DNA from 2 places in the Pediococcus claussenii ATCC BAA-344 genome. Region 2 is predicted to be linked to the other one. Evidence: predicted binding sites of a transcription regulator. Region 2 holds the regulator's gene; the other holds the start of a gene.
The links. Region 2 encodes HrcA, which represses chaperone genes, less so after heat shock. Its sites were predicted from a motif close to TTAGCACTCNNNNNNNNNGAGTGCTAA; they were not measured.
Positions count from the first base shown of each region.

Region 1 (3,433 bases), 460 kb from region 2:
CTTGACATTAAATGCAGAGCCGAGCCTAGAGTTTGAATGGGCGGAGCATGCTGAAAAATAGGAGAAAATTATGACAGATAAACTTCATCAAATTCATCAAGCAGTTCAGACAGCAATTGATAATGGTGTTATTTTTGGGGCGTCGTATAGTTTGATTTCTCAAGAAGAGATCGAGATGCGTTTTGAAGGTGTTCAAGGTGATGATGAGTTAAATATTGCGTTGGATCCTTCAATGATCTACGATTTGGGCAGTTTGACACAGAGTGTAGCCACTACTACTCGTATTTTTCAGTTACTTGCCATTCGAGAGATTGGTTTTCGGGATCCGGTTGTTAAATACTTACCAGGCTTCTCCCATGCAGAAATTAATATCTGGCATTTGTTATCGCAACAAAGCGGTTTACCAGTACAAATTCCAAGTGCATCAAATATGACAGGACTTGAATTTGTAAATGTTTTATATGATATTGATCTCGATTTCAAACCAGGAGATCATGTCCAACATTCGCCGCTCAATATGATTCTACTGGGGTTGATTATTCGATCAACTGACGGTTCAATTGATCGAAGTGTTCAAGACCATATTTTATATCCCTTAGCTATGACTAACACTGGTTATAATTTAAATCGACCAAAAATTCGCTTTGTGCCAACTCGAAAAGACGCCAAAAGAGGGCAAATTCAAGGTCAAGTTGAAGACTACCAAGGATTAATTCTGAATGGTGAAAGTGGTTATTCCGGCTTGTTTTCAACATTGAACGATTTAACCGTCTTTGTTGAAATGATGTTGCAACGCGGTAATTATCAAGGTAAGGAAATATTGGATCCTCAGATTTTTACCCTTTTACAGAAGTTTGATGAGGATGGACAGTCACTTGGCTGGCGGAGATCACGCTCAAATAAGGGACTGTTCTACATGCAAAGTCCGACCGGGGTGATTGCTTTTGATATTGCAAAACGCCAAGGCTTGGTTTGTATGACAAGTTTTATCGAGGATGAAGAAGATCGTAAAAAGTTACTGAATGAAATTTTAAAAGTAGTTGAATAAAAAAAACGCCTTAGGCTTATTTCTGAAACCATTTTAGTATGGCTCGGAATTAAGTTTAAGGCGTTTTTATTTTAAATTGTGAAATGGAAAACTTTATAATATCTGTTATTTCATAAATATTGCACTAATGGCAATTAAAGAATTCATTAGCATATGGGTAATCATCGATGTTTGAATACGCCCTGTTCGATTATACAGCCAACAAAAGAGCAATCCGATCGAAGCATAAAGTATTATGTGGCCGTCTGAATGCATGAATGCAAAAGCCAGGCTTGATATCAATGCGGTTATAACTAAACCAAGGTTAGTATTATTCCACCCTAGAAGATTACTTAGATTACCAAACAAAACCTTTCTAAAGACTAATTCTTCCATGATTGGAGCGCCAATTGTGATTGCAAATATAAAGAATGAGTTGGTTTTAGCAAGTGTCAATAATGTTTGAGTATTCTGAGAAGTAGTGCTAGCTCCAGAAGCAATAGTAAGAAGATTGATTATAAATTGAAGAAGTAGAATTAAGCCAAGTCCGATTACACCCCAAAAAATAGCATTAATGAACGGCTTACGTCCATATTCTATTGAATTTAATTCGGTAGTTTGAAGAGCAATCGTGGACAGTAGAACCGCGCCTAGTAAATAATCCAGAGTTTGGATGGGAATATAATATTTTCCAAGATTGAAAAAAGAAATTAAAATTGAGGGAAGAAAAAAGATAAAGAAATACGTAATTAAAATTAGAAGCGAGCTTTTTGAAAGTTTCATATTACATTAATCTCCTTTATTATGCATGTCAGTATAACATAGTAGAGGCTTACCGTGATAGTTTGGTTAATAATGGTCAAAAATACTTGCATTCTGTTCTAATAATGATTATAGTGGTCATTGTAGTTAGCACTTGAGGTGTTTGAGTGCTAAAAATAAAAACTTAGTACTGGAGGGATTGACGTGTTAAAACCTTTAGGTGATCGCGTTGTTTTAGAAGTAAAAGAAGAAGAGGAACAAACTGTTGGTGGAATTGTTTTAGCAAGTAATGCTAAAGAGAAATCGCAAACTGGTAAAGTAGTTGCTGTTGGTGACGGTTTGGTTCTTGATAATGGTGAAAAACTACCAATGAGCGTTAAAACAGGTGATACGGTTATTTACGACAAATATTCAGGAACAGAAGTAACATTTGAAAATAATAAGTACTTAGTAGTACACGAAAAAGATTTAATTGCCGTAATCGACTAATTACTATTGGGGAGGAATTTTTTAAGATGGCTAAAGAGATTAAATTTTCAGAAGATGCTCGTACAAAAATGTTAAAAGGTGTCGATCAACTTGCTGACACAGTTAAATCAACAATCGGTCCAAAGGGTCGTAACGTGGTTCTCGAACAATCATATGGTTCACCAACAATTACTAATGATGGTGTAACAATTGCAAAGGCAATCGAGTTAGAAGACCATTTCGAAAATATGGGAGCTAAGTTGGTTTCTGAGGTTGCATCAAAGACAAATGACATTGCTGGTGACGGAACAACAACTGCAACGGTTTTGACCCAAGCAATTGTTAATGAAGGTATGAAGAATGTTACCGCAGGTGCAAATCCTGTTGGTATTCGTCGTGGAATTGAAAAAGCAACAAGTAAAGCGGTTGAAGCATTACACAAAATGTCACACGAAGTTAAGACAAAGGATGACATTGCACAGATCGCTTCAATTTCATCAGCTAATCCAGAAGTCGGTAAGTTAATTGCAGATGCTATGGAAAAGGTTGGCAATGATGGTGTTATTACGATTGAAGAATCGCGTGGTGTTGACACAAGTTTAGACGTTGTTGAAGGTATGCAATTTGATCGTGGATACATGTCACAATACATGGTAACTGATAATGATAAGATGGAAGCTGACCTTGACAATCCTTATATCTTAATTACAGATAAAAAGATTAGTAACATTCAAGATATTTTACCTTTGCTTCAGTCGGTTGTTGAGCAAAGTCGTTCACTATTAATTATTGCGGATGATATTACTGGTGAAGCACTACCAACTTTGGTATTGAATAAGATGCGTGGAACATTCAATGTAGTTGCCGTTAAAGCTCCTGGTTTTGGAGATCGTCGCAAAGATCAGCTTGAGGATATTGCTATCTTAACTGGTGGTACTGTAATTACGGATGATCTTGGCTTGAATTTGAAGGATGCAACAATTGAACAACTTGGACAAGCTAATAAAGTTACAGTAACTAAGGATGATACAACAGTTGTTGAAGGCGCTGGAAGTAAGGAACAAATTGCTGAGCGTGTTACAACGTTGAAGCAACAAATTGCTGAAACGACATCAGACTTTGATAAGGAAAAGTTGCAAGAACGTTTGGCTAAACTCGCAGGTGGCGTTGCTGTGG
Region 1 is NC_016605.1:510,744-514,176, forward strand. Features, by position in the region: gene tsaD (tRNA (adenosine(37)-N6)-threonylcarbamoyltransferase complex transferase subunit TsaD) at 1-61, shown strand, start outside; gene PECL_RS02420 (serine hydrolase domain-containing protein) at 71-1,048, shown strand; gene PECL_RS02425 (CPBP family intramembrane glutamic endopeptidase) at 1,154-1,810, opposite strand; gene groES (co-chaperone GroES) at 1,994-2,278, shown strand; gene groL (chaperonin GroEL) at 2,305-3,433, shown strand, end outside.
Region 1: the regulator HrcA is predicted to act here: its motif matches at 1,937-1,963, upstream of groES (co-chaperone GroES).

Region 2 (3,433 bases):
GACTGGTGTCTTTGTACGGGCAACTAAGTCTGAAGTCATTTGATCAAACTGCGCACGGCTTAGTGTTTTTTCCAAATGAAGTGGTCCGTTTTCACCAGCCGAAATAAATGGCAAGCTAATTTGAGCCTCAGTAACACCCGAGAGATCCTTCTTAGCTTTTTCAGCGGCATCCTTCAAGCGTTGAAGTGCCATCTTGTCTTTGCCTAAATCAATTCCATTTTCTTTCTTAAACTCATCTACTAACCAATCAATAATCTTTTGATCAAAATCATCACCACCAAGATTGGTGTCACCATTAGTTGAAAGTACTTGGAATACGCCATCGCCTAATTCAAGGACAGAAACATCAAAAGTACCACCACCGAGGTCATAAACCAAGATTTTTTCATCCTTATCAGTTTGGTCCAGCCCGTACGCAAGTGAAGCTGCAGTAGGTTCGTTAATAATTCGCTTTACATCTAAACCGGCAATCTTACCAGCATCTTTAGTAGCCTGACGCTGAGCATCATTGAAATACGCAGGAACAGTAATAACTGCCTGATCAACCTCTTCGCCTAAATAGTCTTCTGCAAATCCTCGAATATATCCTAAAATCATTGCAGAAACTTCTTGTGGTGTATAAGACTTACCATCAACAGTTACTTTGTATCCTTCTTCACCCATGTGACGTTTAATCGATGCAATTGTATCTGGATTTGTTATTGCTTGTCGTTTTGCCACCTCCCCAACTTGTGTTTCTCCATTTTTAAATGAAACAACTGAAGGAGTTGTACGGGCACCTTCTGGATTAGTAATAATCTTTGGCTTATCACCCTCCATAACTGCAACAGCAGAATTTGTAGTACCTAAATCAATACCAATAATCTTGTTACTTGCCATTTCAAAATTACCTCATTTTTTTATTATTGAGCGACGACAACCATCGCAGGTCTTAAAACACGATCTTTTAGCTTGTACCCTTTTTGAAGAACCTGCACAACCGTATCTGTTGCATATTCTTTTGACTTTTCAACAGTTTGCACTGCCTGCTCTTCATTAGGATCAAAAATAGAGCCAACTGTACCAATTTCTTTAATACCATTTTCAGTTAAAGCATTAGCCAGATGGTTTTGGACCATTTCGATTCCCTTTTTCAATTGAGTACCATTTTCATCAGTTACCTCAATTAATAATGCCCTTTCCAAATTATCCATCACTGGCAAAATGGATTTAGCTAATTTTTGACCATCATACTTAACTAAATTCGCTTGCTCTTTCTCGTTTCGACGTTGCATATTAACAATCTCAGCCTGAGCACGCATGTATTTGTCATTTATCTCATCAAGTTGCGACTGTAATTCTGAATCAGCCTCATTATTTTTTTTAGCTTCATCGGAGTCGTCTTGCACAACTTTATCGGTATCTGATGATTCATCACGGTCAGCCACCACTGTTTTTTCTTCTGATACTTCTGAATCTTTTATATCATCCTTATCAGCCACAAAATCACTCCTAACTTCCATCTAAGTTTTTATAATACTCTAACATTTTGCTAGATAGTTGTGCTCTAAAAACATCAACGATTCCGAGCATCTTAGAATATTGCATACTAGTTGGTCCAAGTATGGCAATTAACCCTTGCCCATATGTCCCAATATCATACGAAGCAGTAATTAAACTATAATCCTGTAAAACAGAGTCACTAATCTCATTACCAATTCTAACATTAACTCCGTGCTCATCATTTGACAGTAAATCAGACAACGCATCTTGTGTATTAAGAATACCAAATACTTTACGTACTGATTCTAAATTCTTGGGGTCAGAAAAGTTCAAAATATTCAACTTTCCCCCCACAAAGAACTGATCTTCAGCATTGCGACTAATCATATCTGAAAAAACATCAACAACTCCGAGCTTATTATGCAAATATTTACTGAGTATTACAGGTAAATCCGAATGAATTAATTGATAGGCCTGAGCTAAGCTTTTGCCAACCAATCTATCGTTCATAAGATGAACAACCTTTTCAAGCTCCTCACCTTGTAATTCTGGAGGTATTGAAAACTGCTGAGTTGAGGCTTCACCATTGCTGGTTGCTAAGATTAACATCACGCGACTTGAGCCTAAGGGAACAAGTCTAAATCCATCAATCGTCGTTGCAACCTGATTAGGTTTTAAAGATAATGCCGTATAATTAGTCATTTGTGATAACATATCTGCGGAGATTTTTACGATATCATCGATACGTCTAAAACTCTGGTCAAACGAACTCTTTATTGTTGCAAGTTCACTCTGATCGGCCGATACCGGTCTCATTAAATGATCAACATAGTATCGATATCCCTCTCTGGATGGAACCCTCCCAGACGAAGAATGCGTTTTTTCAATTAACCCAGCTTCTTCAAGCTTAACCATATCGTTTCTAATCGTGGCTGAACTTACATGAATCGGAAGAGTATCCACTAATGCCTTCGATCCAACTGGTTGGCCATTCTCCGTATATTTACGAACAATCAACTCTAAAATCATCAATTCACGTTTAGTTAGCGTAATTCAATCACCTCTTTTAGCACTTCAATATATTGAGTGCTAAATTACAATGATTAATATACAAAATTTTTCATCAAATGTCAAACTTGGTCAAATTACTTTAGATCTTTTTAAAAAATGACCTAGTTGCCACCTCATCTTTTTGCAATTGATTCACTAACTCCTCTGCACTGGTAAACATTTCTTCTCCACGAATTCGGTTATACCATTTGATATCAACCTCTTCACCATAAATTTCGCGTTTAAAATCTAAAATATTTATTTCGGTTGTAACTTTTCGATTTTTTCCAAAAGTTACATTTTTCCCAACCGAAGCCATACCTTGATACCACTCAGATCCAATTTTTATTTCTACAACATATATTCCAATTCCTAATACGACTTGATTTTCGCTTGAAATAATATTGGCGGTTGGATAACCTAATGTTCTTCCTCTTGCCTCACCATGTACCACAATACCGTGTGTTTCAAAAGGGTAGCCCAATAATACATTTGCTTCATCAATATTTCCAATTGCAATTAAGGATCTAATCCGACTCGAACTAGCTTTTTCTCCATCAACTTTTAATTTTTTAACTTTCACAACATCAAAACGACCTCGGGAAAGTGTTGGCAAAATATCCATATTTGCCTTATCAATTGGTCCAAACGTATAATCGAATCCAGCAACTACAATTTCAGCATTAAGTCCTACAATGTAATTATCAATAAATTGATTGGCCGATTGGTTTGCAAAAGATGAAGTAAAATCCGCTACATATAAGATATTTACACCAAGATCTTCCATCAACTTGGCCTTCCTAACAACAGAGGTAATATATGATAAACTATTCTCCGGTGAATTCGTTCTTTGATCGAAAACCACTGAAGGGTGATGGTTAAAGGTCATAGCTGCTAATTT
Region 2 is NC_016605.1:975,294-978,726, forward strand. Features, by position in the region: gene dnaK (molecular chaperone DnaK) at 1-879, opposite strand, end outside; gene grpE (nucleotide exchange factor GrpE) at 903-1,502, opposite strand; gene hrcA (heat-inducible transcriptional repressor HrcA) at 1,492-2,535, opposite strand; gene ribF (riboflavin biosynthesis protein RibF) at 2,633-3,433, opposite strand, start outside.